Regions from separate parts of the Acidovorax sp. GW460-11-11-14-LB4 genome, predicted to be linked through region 1. Evidence: riboswitches for the same ligand, from Rfam matches in the RefSeq annotation. Region 1 holds a riboswitch; the other holds the start of a gene.
The links. A riboswitch is a leader RNA that binds a small molecule or an ion and turns the genes downstream of it on or off. The one in region 1 is predicted to bind glycine.
Positions count from the first base shown of each region.

Region 1 (14,888 bases):
TACACCCCAGGTGCCATAGGCCATGCGGTGCAGGAACATCAGCCCGAGCAGCGCACAGACCACGAACAGCGGCGGCCAGAACAGCGCAAAAGGCAAACCGAGACGGCGCAGGCGGTTGCGCACCATGCCAGCCAGCCCCTGGCGTTGGACCAGCGCCGCTACAAAGAACCCGGCGAGGATGAAAAACAAGGGCATGCGAAAGGCATGGATCACCGCCACCAGCAGGTCCGCCAGGGGGCTGGACCGGTCGTCGTGCCAGGGCAGGGGCGACGGCCGGCTCATGTAAAGCACCGAGACATGCAGCACGATGCCCAGCCACATCATGGTGGCGCGCAGGTTGTCCAGGGCGTGCAACCGCCGGGTGGGGGCGGAGGGGCTGGAAGAGGGTGTCGATCCATTCATGGGGACCGACTGTGGGGCCTCACGTTGCGTGAGGGTCAAGCACTTTTCAGTGGTTTTTTTGCAGACGGTGTGAGTGTCTCAGCGGCGCGCAGCGACTGTCGCAGCCATGGCGGGAGTGGGTGTGGCCAGCGCGAGCGCCGCCTGCAGGTAGGCGCGCACGGGCGCGCTCAGCGGCGAGCCCGCCTGCAGCAGCGGCTCGTTGGCCGACGCTGTGAGCAGCTTCTGGCGCAATTGCGCATCGCCGCGGGTCAGCTGGTCGAACAGCGTGTTCCAGCGCAGGGCCGCAGCCGCTGCGTCGGTGTGGTTCGTGGGGATTTGGCGGTCCAGCAACTGTTGCACGTCACGTTCCAGTGCTGCCCACGCGGTGTGCGGCACATGGCCCAGCGTGCGCAGGTCGTCGCGGGTCAGGTACTTCTCCAGCAGCGCCAACCGCAGCTTGATGGCGGTTTCCACGTATTCGATCATGTCGCCGGGCGGTGCGTGGTTGCGCCCCTGCGCGCTGGGCTCGGTGCGAAACATGTGGCCCCAGCGGTCCAGCAGGTCCAGGTCGCCCCCCATCCAGTGCAGCATCAGCGCCATCCAGCGGTAGGCCAGTGCCTGCACCTCGGGCGCATCGGGAGGTAGCTGGCGGTCCATGGCGCTGCGCACCAGGACTTTGACAACGAGCCAGTCGGCCTCGATCAGGCTCCAGTTGGTGAAGATCTGCTTGAGTTCGGTGGTGCTGAAGTATTTACCGTAGGTGGTCATCAGCGCCAGCGCCTCGAGCCAGTTGCCCATGTCGGGCTCAGCACCTGCCATGAGGCCGTCGCGCAGCATGGTCAGGCGCCCGCGCAGTTCTTTGGCCTGCGTGATCTGCTGGTCCAGCGCCCGGATCTGCTGGCCAATGATGCGCTGGGGTGCCACCCCTTCGCCCGCCAGCAGCTCGGCAATGTCGCTGAGCGCCAGGCCCATCTGGCGCATGGTCTGGATGCCATGCAGCCGCTGCACGTCGGCCTGGCTGTACAGGCGGTACCCCGCGTCTGACCGGCCCGAGGGCTTGAGCAGCCCCACCTCGTCATAGTGGTGCAATGTGCGCACCGTGAGGCCGGTGCGCCGCGCGAGGTCACCGACCTTCAGCAGCATGGGGTCAGCGGCCCACGGAGATCAGCTCGATCTCGAAATTCAGCGTGGCGTTAGGGGGAATGACGCCACCCGCACCCCGGGCGCCGTAGGCAATGCCGGGGGGGCAAGTCAGCTTGGCCTTACCGCCCGGCTTCATGCGTTGCACGCCTTCGGTCCAGCAAGGGATCACGCCATTGAGTGGGAACGAGGTGGGTTCGCCGCGTTTGTAGGAGCTGTCGAACTCCTTGCCGTCGAGGAACGTGCCCTTGTAATGCACCTTGACCGTGTCGGTGGCCTTGGGCGATTCGCCCGTGCCGTCTTTGAGCGATTCATAGACCAGGCCGCTGGCCGTGGTGATCGGTTTGGAGGTCTGGGCCATGGCGGCGGGGGCGATCACAGCGGTGGCGAGCAGAAGGCACAAGAGGTTTCGCAAAGGAGGCTCCTAAAAGGGTGAATCACAACGCAGCCCGCGATCTTATGCGTGTTCCTGCACCTGCCTGTACGGGCCCCCAACGAAAAAAGCCCTGGGCGAGCGGGCTCCAGGGCTTGCAAGAGCAATGGCTGTTGCGGCAGACGATGCAGCCGTGGCCTTCGCTGCAGGGTCAGGCGTAGTCGCTCACCGGGATGCAGCTGCAGCTCAGGTTGCGGTCACCCCACACGTTGTCCACGCGGCCCACTGGCGACCAGTATTTGTTGCTGCGCAGCGCAGCCACGGGGTAGGCAGCTGCCTCGCGGGTGTAGGGGCGGTTCCAATCGCCGCTCAGCAGGCTTTCTGCGGTGTGCGGGGCGTTCTTGAGCGGGTTGTTGTCCTGCGGCAGCTTGCCTGCTTCGATCTCGCGGATCTCTTCGCGGATGGCGATCATCGCGTCGATGAAGCGGTCCAGCTCTGACAGGGTCTCGCTCTCGGTAGGTTCCACCATCAGCGTGTTGGGCACCGGGAAGCTCAGCGTGGGCGCGTGGAAGCCGTAGTCAATCAGGCGCTTGGCCACGTCTTCGGCCATCACGCCGCTGGTGTCCTTCAGGCTGCGCAGGTCCAGGATGCACTCGTGTGCCACATGGCCGTTCTCGCTCGCGTACAGCGTGGGGTAGTGATCCTTGAGGCGCGCGCTGATGTAGTTGGCGCTCAGGATGGCGGTCTCGGTAGCAGCCTGCAGGCCTTCGGCGCCCATCATGCGGATGTACATCCAGCTGATGGGCAGCACGGCTGCGTTGCCCAGCGGCGCGGCGCTGACGGCACCCACGCCACCAGGCACGCCCGCCGTGGCATGACCCGGCAGGAAGGGCACCAGGTCCTGCACCACGCACACGGGGCCCACGCCGGGGCCGCCACCGCCGTGGGGAATGCAGAAGGTCTTGTGCAGGTTCAGGTGGCTCACGTCACCGCCGAACTCGCCGGGGGCCGCAACGCCCACCAGGGCGTTCATGTTGGCACCGTCCACGTACACGCGGCCGCCGTGGCTGTGCACAAGGGCGCACAGCTCTTTGACGCTGGTCTCGAACACGCCGTGCGTGCTGGGGTAGGTGATCATCACGGCGGCCAGGTTGGCGCTGTGCTGTTCGCACTTGGCTTTCAGGTCCACCAGGTCCACGTTGCCGTTGGCATCGCAGGCGGTCACCACCACTTGCATGCCCACCATCTGGGCACTGGCGGGGTTGGTGCCGTGTGCACTGCTGGGGATCAGGCAGATGTTGCGGTGGCCTTCGCCGCGCGATTCGTGGTAGCCCTTGATGGCCAGCAGGCCGGCGTATTCGCCTTGCGAGCCTGCATTGGGTTGCAGGCTGATGCCTGCATAGCCCGTGGCCTGGCATAGCCAGGCGCGCAGTTGCTCGTCCAGCTGCTTGTAGCCCTGTTGCTGGTCAGCGGGGGCGAAGGGGTGCACGTTGGCAAACTCAGGCCAGGTGATGGGGATCATCTCGCTGGTGGCGTTGAGCTTCATGGTGCACGAGCCCAGCGGGATCATGCTGCGGTCCAGTGCCAGGTCCTTGTCGGAGAGCTGGCGGATGTAGCGCAGCATGCCGGTTTCGGAATGGTGGGTGTTGAAGACGGGGTGTGTGAGGTAGCTGCTGGTGCGGCGCAGCTCGGTGGGGATCAGCGGTTCCACGCCCTTTTCAAACGCATCGAAGGTGGGCAGCGCCTGGCCGTCCTTGACGAAGATCTTCCACAGCAGCTCGATGTCGGCGCGTGTGGTGGTCTCGTCCAGCGAGATACACAGGTACTCCTCAAAGTAAATCCGCAGGTTTGCGCCCAGGCTGATTGCCTTGGTTGCTATGGATTGTGTAGCGCCCTGGGTGTGCAGGCTCACGGTGTCGAACGTGGCCTGTGCACGCACAGGCGCACCCAGCTGCTGCAGCCCTTGCGTGAGGATGGCGGTGTAGCTGGCCACACGCTGTGCGATGCGCTTGAGTCCTTCGGGGCCGTGGTACACGGCATACATGCTGGCGATCACGGCGGGCAGCACTTGGGCCGTACAGATGTTGGATGTGGCCTTTTCGCGGCGGATGTGCTGTTCGCGGGTTTGCAACGCCAGCCGGTAGGCAGGTTTGCCATGCACGTCCACGCTCACACCCACCAAGCGGCCGGGCAGGCTGCGCTTGTATTCGTCGCGGCAGGCCATGAAGGCAGCGTGGGGGCCACCGGCGCCCATGGGCATGCCAAAGCGCTGGGTGGTGCCCACCACGATGTCGGCACCTTGTTCACCCGGTGGGGTGATGAGCGTGAGGGCCAGCAGGTCGGCCGCCACGATGAAGGCGGCCTGCTTGGCATGCGCTTTTTCCACGTCGGCGCGCAGGTCGTCAATGCGGCCGCTGGTGGCGGGGTACTGGGCCAGCACGGCAAAGTAATCGCCGTCCAGCAGTGTGTTCCATTCCTCGGCCGAATTGGCCAGGTGCACTTCCAGGCCCAGGGGCTTGGCGCGGGTCTGGATGACTTCGATGGTTTGCGGGTGCGCGTCGCCTGCCACCACAAACACGTTGCTCTTGCTCTTGACCGAGCGCTTCGCCAGCGTCATGGCTTCGGCGGCGGCGGTGGCTTCGTCCAGCATGGATGCGTTGGCAATCGGCATGCCCGTCAGGTCGCACACCATGGTCTGGAAGTTGACCAGGGCCTCCATGCGGCCTTGGGAGATTTCGGCCTGGTAGGGCGTGTAGGCGGTGTACCAGGCGGGGTTCTCGAGGATGTTGCGCAGGATGACGCCGGGCGTGTGCGTGCCGTAGTAGCCCTGGCCGATGAAGCTCTTGAGCAGCTGGTTCTTGCCCGCGATGGCCTTGAGTTCTGCGAGTGCCGCCGCTTCGGTGAGCGGCGCGGGCAGGTCCATGCCCCGGCTGCGTGCGATGGAGCGCGGCACGATGGATTCGATGAGCGCACGGCGCGAGGCCTCGCCGATCACCGACAGCATGTGCGCTTCGTCGGCCGCGTCGATGCCGATGTGGCGGGGCAGGAATTCGGTGGCGTTTTCAAGCGCGCCAAGGGGGGTGGCGGATTGCATCAGCATGGGGCAGTCTCGTAGGTCGCAGCGGGTTGGGGTCGGTGCCGGGGAAAGAGCGCGCACGCGACAGGGCGGCGGGCCGGGCATGGCCCGGCGCCATGCCCTCTGAGTCAGCAGGGATCAGGCGTTCTTGGCGAACTCGGTGTAGGTAGCTTCGTCCAGCAGGGCGTCGAGCTGGCTCGCGTCGGCCAGCTTGACCTTGAAGAACCAGCCAGCGCCCAGCGGGTCGCTGTTGGCAAGGGATGGGTCGGCACGCAGGGCTTCGTTCACTTCGACCACTTCGCCAGAGACGGGCATGTACACATCGGCGGCGGCCTTCACGGACTCGACCACACCTGCCACTTCGCCCTGGGCAAAGCTTTTGCCCACTTCGGGAAGGTCTACAAACACCACGTCGCCCAGCGCGTCCTGCGCGTGGACGGTGATGCCCACCACCGAAGCGTTGGCATCAGCGGCATTGATCCACTCGTGGTCTTTGGAGAATTTGATCGTCATGGGAAGCTCCTCAAGCAAAGGAAAAAAGTAAAGGAATCTGCAATGTAAGCGGGCGCAGCTTCTGCGCTTCGCTGATGAAATCAGCCGCGGTAGTAATTGGCTGGCACAAACGGCATGGCGCGCACTTCCATGGGCACCACCTTGCCGCGCACGACGGCGTTGACACGGGTGCCGATGGCGGCAAAAGCTGGCGTGACGTAGCCCATGGCCACGGGTTCGTTCACCGTGGGGCCCAGCAGGCCGCTGGTGACTTCGCCGATCTTTTGGCCGTCCGTGCTCTGCAGTTCGGTGTGCTCGCGCACCGGCACACGTTCCAGCGCCACCAGGCCCACACGCTTGCGGGGCAGGCTGGAAGGGTTGTCGATCTGTGCGAGCACCTTGTCGGCACCGGGGAAGCCGCCTGCACGCGCGCCACCGGCGCGGCGCACCTTCTGGATGGCCCAGTTGAGCGCGGCTTCGGGGGGTGTGGTGGTGGTGTCGATGTCGTTGCCATACAGGCACAGGCCTGCTTCGAGGCGCAGCGAGTTGCGGGCGCCCAGGCCGATGGGCTTGACTTCAGGCTGGGCCAGCAGGGCGCGGGCCAGGGTGTCGGCTTGCGCGGCGGGTACGGAGATTTCAAAGCCGTCTTCGCCGGTGTAGCCGCTGCGGGTCACAAAGCAGTCGCAGCCCGCGATGCTGAACGCGCCACCGGTCATGAACACCAGCTTTTCGACACCGGGCGCCAGGCGGGCGAGGGCGGTGACGGCCTGTGGGCCCTGCAGAGCGAGCAGGGCGTGGTCGGGCATGGGCACCACCTTGCAGCGCTGGCCGATGCGGGCCTGGATATGGGCAATGTCGCCCACCTTGCAGGCGCCGTTGACGATGACGAACAGCGTGGGCTCGCCATCCACTACGCCCTGGTTGAAGAACATCAGATCGTCAATGATCTTGCCTTCATCGGTCAGCAGCAGACCGTAGCGTTGCTTGCCCACGGGCAGGTCGATCACATCCACGGGCATCAGGGTTTCAAACGCAGCCGCCGCATCGGCACCGATCAGCTTGAGCTGGCCCATGTGCGACACGTCAAACAGGCCGGCGGCGGTGCGGGTGTGCACATGCTCGGCCATCAGGCCAGCGGGGTATTGCACGGGCATGGAATAGCCTGCAAAAGGCACCATGCGAGCGCCCAACTCGATGTGCAGGGCGTTCAGGGGCGTGGTGAGCAGGGGGGCGGTGGCTGACATGGCGGACTCCGGGGCAAATGGGGGCCGCAGCCACAGGGTGGCCACGGGATTTGCCCTGCTGTCCGCTTTACCTGAGAGATTCACCGCAGCGCCTTGGCTGGCCGTGCGGTTTGCTCCTTCGGTGGATGGCCTGCACACAGCTTCTTTTCTGTGGGGCCACCTCTCTCCAGCAAGGGAACGCCCGCATCGCTGCGGGCGGTTGCCAGTCCTTTTGCCTGAGCGTTCGGCTGCTGCCTGCGCCTTCGGCGGTGCTGCGCGTCTTATGGACAAGACGGAGCACTCTCTCCTGACCGGGCGATTCTAACTACTTTGCGTAGACCAGATCCCGAAGTGCCAACGAGATCGATGGCACGTAGGTGATGATCATCAGGCACACCAGAATCACGCCGACGAACGGCAGCAGGTGCTTGATGATCCGGTCGAGCGAGATTCTGGCCACCGTGCAGGCTGCGAACAGGTTCACCCCGAACGGGGGCGTGATCATGCCCAGGGCCAGGTTCACCACCATGATGAGGCCGAAATGCACAGGGTCGATGCCGAAGTGCATGGCCACAGGCGCGAGGATGGGGGCCAGCACGATGATCGCCGCACTGGTCTCGATGAACATGCCGATCACGAACAGCGCCGCGTTCACGCCCAGCAGGAAGAGGGCCGGGGACTGCAGCACCGCCTCCAGCCAGCGGCCGATGGCATCGGGCACGCCCGCACGTGTAATGAGGAATGCAAACAGCCCCGCGTTGGCGATGATGAACATGATCACCGCCGACGAGATGGCCGACTTGCGCAGGATGGCGAACAGGTCCTTGAGCTTGATCTCGCGGTAGATGACGATGCCCACCACCAACGCGTAGAACACGGCGACGGCCGATGCCTCGGTGGGGGTGAACACGCCGCCATAGATGCCGCCCAGGATGATCACCGGCATCAGCAACGCCCAGCCCGCCTGCAGCGTGGCCTTGCCAAAGGGCATGCGCCCATCGCCGTCGTTTTTGCCCCAGCCCTTGTACTTGCAGTACAGCCAGACAAACAGCATCAGGGCGGCGCTGATCAGCAGCCCGGGGCCGAAGCCGGCGATGAACAGTTCGCCAATCGATACCTCGGCGCTCACGCCGTACAGGATCATCGGAATGGATGGAGGGATGATCACGCCCAGCTCGGCACTGGTAGCCTGCAGCGCGGCAGCGTAGCTGGTGGGGTAACCATGCTTGATGAGTGCGGGAATCAGGATGGCGCCAATCGCAAACGTGGTGGCGACCGACGAACCCGATACGGCGGCAAAGATCATGCAGGTCAGCACGCAGGTCATGGGCAGGCCGCCCTGCACGCCGCCGACGATACTTTTTGCAAACTCGACCAGACGGCGCGAGATGCCGCCAGTTTCCATTAGATTGCCTGCCAGGATGAAGAATGGAATGGCAGCCAGTGGAAACTTGTTGATCGAGCCGAACATCTCCTTGACGGAAATTAGCATGTTCGCATTGGAGGCCTGGATGCCCAGGATGGAGGCCAACCCGATGGATACGGCTACCGAGACGGTGAGTGCGAAGCACAGCACCATCGTTGAAATCATGACCAAGCTCATTGGGCGGTCTCCAGTTCCATGCGCAGGGGATCGATGAGGTTGCCAATAATGCCCACGACGCAGAAGAGCCCCCCCACCGGCATGGCGAGGTAAGCCCAGAACATGGACACGGACTCGAGCCCTGCAACGCTTTGTACTCCGCCGCGTTGGGCGTAGTCCCATCCCCACCAGATGATGATTCCGATCAGTGCGAGTGCGGCCAGCGCGACCACCCAGTCGAGTACGCGCTTGATGCGCGGCGGGCTCCATCGGTACAGCACATCCACGCTCACCATCGCTCCCTGGCGAAAAGCGGCAGGGATCGCCAGGAACACCATCCAGATCAAGCTGAACCGGATCAGGACCTCCGTCCATTCAGCGGGCTGTTCCAGCACAAAGCGTGTCACGATCTGAAACATGCCCAGCACGGAGGCCAGGGTCAGCATGGCGCAAGCGCCCAGCATGGCGATGAAGGTCGTCCATCGCTCGAAGGTAAGAAAAGTATTTTTCATGGGGCGGTGCCAACCATGGGAGATGTGGGCCGAAAGGGAGGAATAAGAATAAAAACGCCCGATAGCGGCAGGGCTACGGGCGTCGTTTGCTATTGAGGCAATAGCGTTGCTGGGTTACTTGACCTCGCGGATCTTGTCGATCGCAGCCTTGCCGAACTGCTTTTCAAACTCGGCGTTGACGGGGGCCAGCGCCGCCACGAACTTGGCCTTGTCCACGTTGTCGATCACGGTCATGCCCTTGGCACGCAGGTCGGCTACGCCCTTGGCATCGTCTTCGTCCACGCGCGCACGGTTGGCTTTGGTGCCTTCCTTGGCAGCCTCGATGAAGGCCTGCTTGTCGGCTGCCGAGAGCTTGTCGAATGCGGCCTTGTTCATTACAAAGATGCAGGGCGAATAAACGTGGCCGGTGAGCGTGAGGTGCTTTTGCACTTGGTCAAACTTGGCCGAGATGATGACGGACAGCGGGTTCTCCTGGCCGTCCACCGTGCCTTGTTGCAGCGCGGTGAACACCTCGGGGAAGGCCATGGGCGTGGTGATGATGCCAAAGCCCTTGTAAGCGGCAATGTGCACGGGGTTTTCCATCGTGCGCATCTTCAGGCCCTTCAGGTCACCGGGCTCTTTCACGTCGCGCTTGCTGTTGGTCATGTGACGGAAGCCGTTTTCGGCCCAGGCCAGTGCCTTGAAACCCTTGGCGTCAAACTTGGACAGCAGGTCCTGGCCGATCGTGCCGTCCAGCACGGCCCGTGCATGCGCCTTGTCGCGGAACAGGAAGGGGACATCCAGGATTTTGGTCTCAGGCACAAAGTTGGGCACTGGGCCTGTAGAACTGAACGCCAGCTCTTGCGTCCCCAACTGCACCGCTTCAATCGACTCTCGCTCGCCGCCCAGTGCACCGTTGTAGAAGGTCTGTACCTTGTAACGGCCCCCTGTGCGTTTTTCGACTTCCTTGGCAAACGTGTCGATGGCTACACCCTGGTGGGAGTTCTGGGCCGTCGAGATGCTGATACGCATGGTGGTCTGCGCGGCAGCGGTGGCCACAAAGCCGAGCGCGAGGCTCAGGCCAACGACGAGTTTGGTCAATTGCATGGTGTCTCCTGTTGGTGGTGGGTCAGGGGAGATGTGGTGCGCTGCGACCCCTTGCGGAGCCCTCCCTGGTCTCGCTCAAATTATGGTGGTCCCGTCAGGCCGCAGGCATCGGGGTTTGTGCTGGTAAGCGTGCTTATTAACTGGGCAGACAGGCGTTTGCAGTTGCATTGGCGACACCCGTGGTGCCGAGCGGGCCCAAGTTTGCAAAGAGCCTGCATGGCCGCAGGCTGGCGTCAGTGCCCGCGTCTTGGCTACTGACTGCTTGTGTCGATGGGGGCTGGAATGCCAAGGGCCCCGTGCTGGCGGTAACCAGCCGGGGCCTTGTCAATTTATGCGCTCCGGTAAGAGCGCCTTGATGAAAGAAGTATGCGCCGAGTGCCGTAGATGAATTTGCTGAATTTGGCGCAATAGACTAGGTGAGCAGAATAATTTTCTGTATTTGTAGGATTTGATGAATAATTTGACCAATGGATCGACTTGATAGAAAAATTCTCGCTGCGCTACAAGCCAACGCACGCGCCAGCCTGCAAGAGATCGGACAGGCCGTGGGCCTCAGCCCTTCACCGTGTTGGGGCCGGATCAAAAAGATGGAAGAGGCGGGTGTCATCCAGGGCTACACCGTGCGCATCAACCCCCAGTCGCTGGATCTGGCCGACACGGTGCTGGTGCAGGTCACGCTCGACAGCCACTCCGACAACACACTCGAAAAGTTTGGCGAGACACTGGCCAGCATTCCCGAAGTGATTGAGGCGCATCTGGTCTCTGGGGACTACGACTACCTGCTGCGCATCGTCGTCAAGGACACCCGAGATTACGAGCGTCTGTTGCGCGAGAAGCTTTACAAGATCAAAGGCATACGGCACAGCCGATCCAGTTTCGTATTGCGCACCCTGAAGAAGGCGGACTTGCCTCTGTTCACGGGGTAGAGCGGCTCTCTGGTGCTTGGTTTGTTTTGCGGCGTCCTTGCAGAAAGCTGGCAATGCGTGGTGGGCGCTTGCACCACAAGCGAGCCGGCCGACTTTATGCCGGTGACATGCGGCGGCACAATGGCTCCCATCGCGTTAATGCAGAACGAACGAAAACAGGTGATGCCGGCTTAGCGCACCAACACCGTGCAACCGTCTGGGCAGTGCGCCAAGCCGCCGGACGCAGAGAAATTCGAAAAAGATCCATGAACCTGCGTTTTGTCGAAGCCTTCTACTGGGTTGCTTCTCTCAAAAGCGTGACGCGCGCCGCAGAAAAACTGTTTTTGACCCAGTCAGCCATGTCCAGCCGCATCTCGGCGCTGGAAGAAGAGCTGGGCGTTTTGTTGCTGGATCGGCGTGACAAGCACTTCAAGCTCACGGTGGCCGGTGCCCGGTTTCTGGTGTACGCCAAGCGCATGCTGGAGCTACAGCGTCAGCTCAAGACCGAGATGGGATCAGGCGGCCCGTTGGAAGTATCGATTCGCCTGGGGGCCATCGAATCGGTACTGCACTCGTGGCTCATTCCGTGGGTGGAACAGCTGCGCAAGGACAACCCACTGCTGGAGCTGGAGCTGACGGTGGAAACCACACCTGTGTTGCTCGAGCAAATCCGCCGGGGCACGCTGGATGCCGTGTTTGCCGCGTTGCCTGCATCGGCTGATGGCATACGCAGCCAGGCGGTGACGCCCATGGAGATGGTGTTTGTGGGTAACAGCAAGACGCATCGCAAGCGTCGCTATGCGCTGGAAGACTTTGCAGGCGCTGACATCCTGACTTTTCAGCGCGGCTCGCAACCGCACGTGTCACTGCTCGACACGTTGCGCCAGGCACAGGTGGAGCCGCGTTGTGTGCACACCATCTCGTCGATTTCTGCGATGGTGCAGCTGGTGCAGGGCGGCTTTGGTGTGGCCACGCTGCCGCGCCTGGCAGTGCAGCGCCTGCTCGCGTTTCCAGACCTGCGTGCGCTGGCTTGCGACACCACACTGCGGCCGCTGCCCATCCACGTGAGCTATCGCGAAGACCCCTCGTCCCCCGCCATGGAAGCCGTGGTGCGGTCGGCCCTCGATTTCATCGAGCAGCAGCAACAGCCCGCGCCAGCCCGCCGCCCTCGCAAGGGCTGAACCTCGCATCAAAGCGGCTCAGCGCGCCTTGGGGCGCGCGCGGCATATGCCGTGTTTCTCCGGAATTCCTATGGTTCCTGTGTTTCAGGGTTTACCCGTAAATTTTCTCTCAGGGTTTTCCCTCGGCACCAAGATGGTTCGTCTCTCCCCAATGAAGTGCATGGAAAAAATCGATGAGCTGATAGAAATTTTTTGAATTTGCCAGGGTCGGTCACCCCCCAACACAATCTGCCCAACGTCATGCAATTGACATTTCTCAATGCAAGGAAAAACGGTGGACTTCGTTCAAGAAAATTCGCTCGCGGTGTTTGGTTCCGAAGGTGCCAGCAATCCGATCCATGTACGTGACACGATCCGCAAGGGCCTGTGGACATCGCACACAAGTGGTCTCGCGGATGGCCATGTCCAGGGCAACGTGGTCATCCTCCCCGAGGTGCTTGCCAGTGACTTCCTGCGGTTCTGTCAACGCAATCCCAAGCCTTGCCCCGTGCTGGCTGTCAGCGAGCCTGGCCAGTTCACCTTGCCCTCGCTGGGCAAAGATATCGACATCCGCAGCGATGTGCCGCTGTACCGCATCTGGCGCCACGGCGAAATGTCGGAAGAGGTGGCGGACATCGCCAGCCTCTGGCGGCCAGACCTGGTCACCTTCATCCTAGGCTGCTCGTTCTCATTCGAATCCGCGTTGATCGAGGCAGGCATCCGCCTGCGCCACATTGACGAAGGCAAGAACGTGGCGATGTTCCGCACCAATGTGCAAACCGAGCCAGCCGGGCCCTTTGGGGGGGCCATGGTGGTGACCATGCGTCCCATGCCGGCAGCGGATGTGATTCGCGCCGTGCAGGTCACCTCGCGGTTTCCGAATGTGCATGGCGCGCCTGTGCATATCGGTGACCCGGCACTCATTGGCATCGCCGATCTGGCCCATCCCGACTACGGGGATGCCGTGGCGCTGATGCCTGGGGAGATTCCTGTTTTCTGGGCCTGCGGCGTAACACCGCAATCGGCCATCTTGAATGCCCAGCCCGCGTTCTGCATCACGCATGCACCGGGCTGCATGCTGGTCACCGACCTTCTCAACCACCAACTCGCAAGCTTCTGAACCAGGAGCGTTACCAATGAAGAAGTTCACTTTTTTCGTAGCTGCCGTTCTTTGTGCGGGAGGGGCGCAAGCCCAGGTGAAATGGGACTTGCCCTCGGGGTATGCGTCCAACACGTTCCAGGTGCAAAACCTTCTGCAGTTTGTGCAAGACGTTGATAAGGCGACGGGCGGCAAACTCAAGATCAGTGTGCATCCCAATGCTTCGTTGTTCAAAGCGAACGAAATCAAACGCACTGTGCAGTCCGGTCAAGTCCCGATGGGTGATTTCATCTTGTCCAGCGCAGCCAATGAGTCTGCTGCCTACGGCATCGATTCGATCCCCTTCCTGGCCAGCAGCTATACAGAAGCCAAGCGTCTTGATCAGGCATCGCGATCCATGTTGGCGAAAACCTTGGGTGCTCAGGGCATGCAATTGCTCTACACGGTGCCGTGGCCTCCGCAGAGCCTCTATTCCGTCAAACCGGTCAAGTCGTTGGCAGATCTCAAAGGCACCAAGATGCGTGCCTACAGCCCTGCAACCTCCTACATCGCATCGGCCGTGGGGGCTCAGCCAGTGACGGTTCAGCTGACGGAACTTTCGGCAGCGTTGACCACCGGCACGGTGGACAACTTTCTCACATCCAGTGCCAGCGGCGTGGATGGCAAGCTTTATGAGACGGTCAAACACTTCTATGGCGTCGCGGCGTGGCTGCCCCGGAATGCAGTGGTCGTGAACCAGAAGGCCTTCAACGGGTTGGACAAAGCTACACAGGACGCCTTGCTTGCCCAGGCTGCGGCGGCAGGGCAGCGTGGCTGGTCCTTGAGTGAGCAAAAAGACCGTGAGTACCTCAAAGAACTGGTGGGTAAGGGAATGCAGGTGGATGCCAGTGCGGAGTCTCTCAAGAAGGAGCTGAAACCTATCGGCGAGCGCATGGCCGCCGAATGGGTGAAGGTTGCCGGAGACGAGGGCAGGGCGGTGATTGAAAGCTACTACAACAAGAAGTGAGGCCTTCGCGCGAGCGTTGGCACTTGTTCTTGCATGCAACTGAGTCAGTCCATGAAGCACATTGACTCTGTGGCACAGCGGACGGTGTCCAAGCCTCGTGCTTCATTCTTCCTTGACTGCGGGCGATATCGCTGACAGCGCGCATCCGCAGGAAATATTGCACTTTTATTGAAGGAGTATTCGAAATGAAAAAGACCCTATGGATCCGCGTTGCCGGTGCAATCAGCGGTGCGGTGATATCTCTGTCTGCCCAAGCGCAACAGGAAGTGAAGATCGGTGTGATTTATCCACTCACCGGTACTGGTGCGGCCGTTGGGGCTGAACTGCGCAACGCGCTGGAGCTGGCTGCCGACATCGTCAACAACGGGGCGCCTTCGGTTCCCAACCTGCCGTTTGCGGCTGGCAAAGGTCTTCCCAACCTCAAGGGTGCCAAGATCAAGCTGGTCTTTGCCGACCATCAGTCCAACCCGCAGATCGGCGCGACGGAAGCCGAGCGGCTGATCACGCAGGAAAAGGTCGTGGCGCTGATCGGCTCGTACAACAGCAACGTGACCGCGACGGCCAGCCAGGTGGCCGAGCGTGCCGGTATCCCGTTCCTCAACCCCGAGTCGTCCTCGGCCTCGCTCACGCAGCGCAACTTCAAATGGTTCTTCCGCACCACGCCGCACGATGACCTGTTTGTGCACAACGCCTTCGAGTTCTTGAAGGAGTTCGAGGCCAAGCGTGGCATCAAACCCAAGGTGGTTGCGTCGCTCAATGAAAACGGCCTGTGGGGTGCTGAGACGACCAAGCTGCAGACCAAGCTGGCGGCCGAGTTCGGCCAGAACATCGCCAAGCAGGTGTCGTATCCCGC
Region 1 covers NZ_JBWKYJ010000031.1:34,223-49,110, reverse strand. Annotated here, with positions in the region: gene AC07X4_RS13030 (acyltransferase family protein) at 1-402, opposite strand, end outside; gene AC07X4_RS13025 (MerR family transcriptional regulator) at 481-1,524, opposite strand; gene AC07X4_RS13020 (FKBP-type peptidyl-prolyl cis-trans isomerase) at 1,529-1,936, opposite strand; gene gcvP (aminomethyl-transferring glycine dehydrogenase) at 2,106-4,994, opposite strand; gene gcvH (glycine cleavage system protein GcvH) at 5,109-5,483, opposite strand; gene gcvT (glycine cleavage system aminomethyltransferase GcvT) at 5,564-6,706, opposite strand; glycine riboswitch at 6,755-6,886, opposite strand; glycine riboswitch at 6,900-7,005, opposite strand; gene AC07X4_RS13000 (TRAP transporter large permease) at 7,011-8,288, opposite strand; gene AC07X4_RS12995 (TRAP transporter small permease) at 8,285-8,779, opposite strand; gene AC07X4_RS12990 (TRAP transporter substrate-binding protein) at 8,894-9,865, opposite strand; gene AC07X4_RS12985 (Lrp/AsnC family transcriptional regulator) at 10,333-10,791, shown strand; gene AC07X4_RS12980 (LysR family transcriptional regulator) at 11,037-11,951, shown strand; gene AC07X4_RS12975 (putative hydro-lyase) at 12,256-13,050, shown strand; gene AC07X4_RS12970 (TRAP transporter substrate-binding protein) at 13,067-14,035, shown strand; gene AC07X4_RS12965 (ABC transporter substrate-binding protein) at 14,221-14,888, shown strand, end outside.

Region 2 (6,005 bases), on a different contig from region 1:
CGGCGGTATTCCACCGCCTCCGGGCGCACGGAGACTGGCTGCAGGCCGCTGGCGGAGGACGACGCGTTGAACCACTGGGCCAGCTTGTTGCGCGCATCCGCCGGCAGGTCTTTTTTCACCACGATGGAGAACCCGCCCGGAACGGGCTGCGACGTGGCCAGCACCCGCGCGATGCCGGGGTACGCCGCAGACCATTCGGCCCAGTCGTCCTCGCGCACCACGGTGGCATCGGCCGTGCCCAGGGTCAGGGCGGTGAGGCCCGCCTGGGGAAATTTTTCGTATTGCACGGCGCGCAGGTCCTGGAGCGACAGCCCTGCCTCGTTCAGCATGCCGCGCGCCATGTAGGTATAGACCGAGTCCTGCTGGGGCAGGTAGAGCCTGCGGCCCTTCATCGCAGGCACTGCCGCCAACTGCTGCAGCCCGACCAGCAGGTATCTGTCTGATTTTTGCGTAGCGCCCACCAGTTCGTAGCCACGTTGCAATGCAGACGCCGCCACCTGGGCAGGGCCAATGAAGATGTCATAGCCCGCGCTGCGGGTGGCGCGCATCACGTCGGCCATATCCTCGCTGGTCGTCAGTGCCACCGACTGGCCCGCGGCTTTCGACAGGCCTGATTCGGCAGCGGTGCGCAGGATGGAATGCGCTGCCTTGCGGGCGGTGGGTTCCACGGCCACGATGGCCGTCAGCTGGGCCTGTGCTGCGCTGCATCCCAGCCATAGGACAAGTAGCAGTCCCAGCGGGCCTCGGGTCGGTTTTCTGGTGGTGTTCATTGCGCTGCTCCTCTCCCCAAAACAAAGCGCGAATATGCCCACGCCCCCCGCACCTGCGTACGAATGTTTCCGATCTTTTGTTCTTGTTACTTCTGCTAACGATGCCGTGCGTGCGGCAGGAGGAGCTGCCGCACAGAATGCGGGCTGACCCGATCCCCCGTCCCCGCCCAATGGCGAGGGGCTACAAGGTTTTGTCCACCCCACTATTTGGAGACGTTTCCATGAAAGATTCGATGACCCTGCCGCGCCGCCACATGTTGGCCGGAAGTGCTGCTGCCCTGAGCGCGCTGGGCCTGGCCGGATGGACGGGCAGTGCGCGGGCCCAGCAGGCCGCAGCGTCTGCGGCCAAGCCGCTGCCCGCCTATGCGGGGTGGAAGTCGCCGGATGCATTGATTGTGCACAGCAGCAGCACCCTGGAGACGCGCCGCTCCGCGTTCGGCACCAGCGTCATCACGCCGTCCAACCAGCTGTACGTGCGCAACAACCTGCCTGCGCCTGACGCGGCCATCCTGGACAACCGCGACGCGTGGACGGTGTCCGTCGAAGGGGTCAAGAGCCCGCGCAGCCTGACGCTGGCGGAGCTCAAGACGCTGGGCGTGGAGACCGTGGCCACCGTGCTGCAGTGCTCGGGCAATGGCCGGGGCTTTTTCCCCAGCAAGCCCAGCGGCACCCCCTGGTCGGTGGGCGCTGCCGGTTGTGTGGTCTGGAGCGGTGTGCCGCTGCGCAACGTGGTGGCCGCCCTGGGCGGGCTGGCCGATGGTGCCGCCTACCTGACCGGCACGGGGGGCGAGAAGCTGCCCGAAGGTGTGGACCCGCTGTCGGTACTGGTGGAGCGCTCGGTGCCCGTGAAGGCGATGGACGACGCCCTGCTGGCCTGGGAGATGAACGGCGAGCCGCTGTCGCTGGCGCATGGCGGCCCGCTGCGGCTGGTGGTGCCCGGCTACCAGGGCGTGAACAACATCAAGTACGTCAAGCGCGTTGCGTTTACCAGCGCACAGTCGCAGGCGCGCATCATGTCGCACGGCTACCGCATGTCGCCGCCCGGCAGCAAGGCCAGCCCCGACCAGCCTTCGGTGTGGGAGATGGGCGTGAAGTCGTGGATCAACGGCCCCTTGCCCGACAAGGGGGCACTCAAGCCCGGACAGGTGCAGGTGCATGGCGTGGCCTTTGGCGGCACGCGCGGCATCAAGGGCGTGGAGGTGTCGGCCGATGGCGGCAAGACCTGGTTGGCGGCCAAGCTCATCGGCCCCGACCTGGGCCCCTTTGCCTGGCGGCAGTTTGCGCTACCCGTGCGCCTGGAGGCGGGCACCCATGTGCTGGCCAGCCGCGCCACCGACACGGCGGGCAATGTGCAGGCCGAGCAGCGCGAGGAAAACCTGGGCGGCTACAACAACGCCAGCTGGCGCGACCACGCCGTTACCGTGACTGTGGCCTGACATGGGTGGATTGAACCGAGCGCGCCGCCTTGCCGTGGCGGTGTGGTCGGCTGGCGCCTGTGCGTCGGCCTGGGCCGCCGACCCTGCCGAACTGGCGCGGGGCAAGGAGCTGTTCACCAAGATCCAGCCCGCCTGCGCCGTGTGCCACACACTGCAGGCCGCCGGGGCCGAGGGCCAGGTAGGCCCGGTGCTGGATGAGCTGAAACCCGACGCCGGCCGTGTGCTGCGTGCGCTCAAGGCAGGCATCGGCGTGATGCCGTCCTATGCCGAGCGCATGAGTGAGAAGGACATGCTGGCCGTGGCGCAGTTTGTGGCGCACGCCACAGGCGCGGCCAAGTAGGCGCAGCCTCTCGCGGCGGTTGCAACGGCCTTGGCTCGCTGCAACCGCGCGCTGCTTCAGGCTGCCGTGCGCGACGGCACCAGCGCCGCCCCGGCTGCGCGCCCCTGCAAGCCCTGGAACGCAAAGTCCACCTCGGGCACGCGGCCGCTCACGATGTCGGCCAACGCCTTGCCCGAGCCGCAGGCATGCGTCCAGCCCAGCGTGCCGTGGCCGGTGTTGAGGAACAGGTTGCCCACCTTCGTCTTGCCGATCAGCGGCACGTTGCTGGGCGTGGCGGGGCGCAGGCCGCTCCAGAACTGCGCCTGGCTCGCGTCGCCCGCGCCAGGGAAGAGTTGCTCCACGCGCCGCACGATGGCCTCGCAGCGCACCTGGTTCAGGTGGCGGTCATAGCCGTTCAGCTCGGCCGTGCCGGCAATGCGCAGGCGATCACCGCCGCGTTCGCTGGTGTAGCGCGAGAACACGAGCTTGAACTCGTCGTCCGTCAGGCTCACCTGGTGCGCCTTGCTGGCGTCCTTGACCGGCATCGTCACCGAGTAGCCCTTGGCCGGGTAGATGGGCAGCTGGATGCCCAGTGGCTGCGCCAGCAGCGGGCTGAACGAGCCCATGGCCAGCACAAACGCATCGCCGCGCACGCGCTCGAAGCGGCCTTCGGCATTGGTCACTTCCACATGGTCGATGCGGCCGCCTGCCTCGCGCAGCGCGGTGATGTGGTGGCCCATGCGGAACTGCACGCCCGCCGCCTCGCACAGCTTGGCCAGCTCGCGCGTGAACTGGTTGGCGTCGCCGGATTCGTCCTCGGCCGTGAAGGTGGCGCCCGCCAGCTGCGGGCGGATGTGGGCCAGCGCAGGCTCGATGCGCACGGCCTCGTCGGCGCTGATGACCTGGCGCTCGCAGCCGAGTTGGCGCATTTGCTCGGCAGGGGCCAGGGCGCCGTCGAATTCTTTTTGGTTGGTATAGAAGTGCAGGATGCCCTGCGTGCGCTGGTCGTACTGGAGGCCGGTGGCCGCGCGCAGCTGCTGCAGCGTGTCGCGGCTGTAGGTGCCCAGGCGCACGATCTGCTCGATGTTGTGGCGCGTGCGCGCGGGCGTGCAGTTGCGCAGGAAGGACAGGCCCCACAGCCATTGCCGCATGTCGGCGCGCAGGCGGAACAGCAGCGGAGCATCCTCTTTGCCCAGCCACTGCAGCACCTTGAGCGGCGCACTGGGGTTGGCCCAGGGTTCGGCGTGGCTCACCGAGATCTGGCCGCCGTTGGCAAAACTGGTTTCGGCGCCGGGCGCACCCTGGCGGTCGATGACGGTCACCTCGTGGCCGAGTTGCGAAAGGAAATAAGCCGAAGTCACGCCGAGCAAGCCGGCGCCCAAAACGATCACGCGCATGATTTTCAAAGCCTTTCTGGGCTCTGGCGCTAGAACAACATGCGCTGGCAGCTATGAATTCAATAGCGTGCAGCTGGCGCATGAATGCCCTAGCTGCCGCTCCCCCTGTCCTTGGTACCTGAGAGATTCACCGCCACCCACCCGGGCTGCGGCTTGCTCCTTCGGTGCGCTTCGCGTTGCGCGAAGCGGCTCTCCAGACGGCTTTGATGAATGGTGCAGTACGGGACCTGAGCGTGTATGGGAGTTTGCGCCTTCGGTGCAGCGGCGGCCTGTGGCTGCCGTGCTCTCCTGCGAGGCCGATTCTAGGGGCCAAGCCTGCGCGCAAGATCAACTCCGGCGGCTAATGGGGCGCAATCGTTGCTGATGCAGCGGCGCGGGGCCGCTGGTGAAGGTGCCGATAATCCGCCGACCCCTTATCCCACTGAGAGTTTTGCCATGCCCCCCGCCCCCGCCACTTTGGACCCTGTCGCCAGCGCCGCCGTCATCACCCAGGCCCGGGAGGGACGCACCCCCCGCCCGCTGGACTTTCCCGCAGGGCTTCGCCCACGCGATGCCGCCGAGGCCTACGCGGTGCAGGACGCCGTGGTGCGTGCGCGCGGTGACATCGCAGGCTGGAAGGTCGGCGCCGCGTCGCCCCAGGCGCAACCCGCGCGGGCCGCTCTCACGCGCGATTCGGTGTGGGCGGCCGCAGCGGGTGAGGCGGTTGCTCTGTCTGCAGCGGGTTTTGCCGTGATGGGCGTGGAGGCGGAGCTGGTGTACGAACTGGGGGCCGACCTGCCCGCCCGCGCCACCCCCTACAGCGCCGCCGAGGTGCTGGCGGCGGTGGTGTCGGTGCGCGCCGCCATTGAGGTGTGCGACACACGCTTTGCTGCATGGGCGCAACAGGGCGAGTGGAGCCGCCTGGCCGACCAGGCCTGCCACGGGGCGCTGATTGTGGGGGCTGGCACCAACGATGTGGCTGCCGTGCAGCCCCTGGCGCAAGCGGTGACCTTGTCGGTGAACGGGACAGTGGCCGTGCAGCATGCCACCTGGGGCAATCCGGCGGGCGACCCGCTGCGGCTGCTGGTGTGGCTGGCCAACGAAGGCGCGCGCAGCCTGGGCGGGCTGCGCGCGGGGCAGTGGGTTACCACAGGGTCGTGCACCGGCACCGTGCTGGTGGCGCCAGGTACCGAGGTGGTGGCGGACTTTCCGGGGCTCGGTCAGGCTGTGTTGTTGCTGCGGTAGCAGTGTTCGCTGCTACCGCAGGGACGGGGCCTGCTCAGCGCCCTGGTCGCGGTGGGAGTTGCTCCCTCAATTGCGGCGCGGGTTGTCCGGCTGGCTGTCGCGGCGGTTGGGCACACCGTCGCCATCGCGGTCGCGGTCGTTGCGGTTGGAGATGCCGTCACCGTCGCGGTCCCAGCCACCGCGTTGCATCTCCCACCGGCCTTCGCGTTCGATCCACTGGGGCTGGCGATATTGGTAACCGTTGCGTGCCTGCACCCAGTGGCCGCGCACCCAGTGGTGGCGGTTGCCACGCCATTCCCAGTGGCCTTCTTCCCATACCTGGCCTCGGCGAGGGCGGGGCATCGCTTCATTGCGCGGAGGTGGCGGCGCAGGAATCACCTGGTAGGTGGGCGCAGTCTGGTAGCCGCGCTCGGGTTGGCCGGACTGAATGATGACGGTGCCCTGGGTGGCGGCCTGCGCAGGAGCGAAGGCCAAAAACGCCATAAGCGCGAGGGATGCTGCGGTGAGCGGGTGGCGGGCCATGAGTGTCTCCTGTGGGTGGTTCGATGTGGAACCGGGTGTATCGATGGTGCACGGGTACCCGGCGCCGCGCTGTAGGCGCGATGCCGCCCCTGGCGTAGGCGCAGGGGGGCGCTCTGGGGCTGGCCTGCGCGCTACCGCAGGCGGCCGCCCCTCGGCTTAACGGCGGTATGGGTTGTCCGGGCGATGGTCGTAGCGGTTGGGCACGCCATCACCATCGCGATCCCGGTCATGGCGGTTGGGCACGCCGTCGCCATCGCGGTCCCAGCCCCCAGGCTGCATGTTCCAGCGCCCGCCGTGCTCGACCCAGCGGGGCTCGCGGTAGTGGTAGCCGGGGCGG
Region 2 covers NZ_JBWKYJ010000008.1:117-6,121, reverse strand. Annotated here, with positions in the region: gene AC07X4_RS05440 (rhodanese-like domain-containing protein) at 1-770, opposite strand, end outside; gene sorT (SorT family sulfite dehydrogenase catalytic subunit) at 992-2,206, shown strand; gene sorU (SorU family sulfite dehydrogenase c-type cytochrome subunit) at 2,208-2,546, shown strand; gene AC07X4_RS05425 (D-amino acid dehydrogenase) at 2,603-3,922, opposite strand; glycine riboswitch at 4,018-4,129, opposite strand; gene AC07X4_RS05420 (2-keto-4-pentenoate hydratase) at 4,358-5,146, shown strand; gene AC07X4_RS05415 (YXWGXW repeat-containing protein) at 5,213-5,668, opposite strand; partial or broken gene AC07X4_RS05410 (thrombospondin type 3 repeat-containing protein) at 5,825-6,005, opposite strand, start outside.
Region 2: it holds a riboswitch for glycine, as region 1 does, so the genes downstream of both, AC07X4_RS05425 (D-amino acid dehydrogenase) here and gcvT (glycine cleavage system aminomethyltransferase GcvT) in region 1, are expected to answer to the same signal.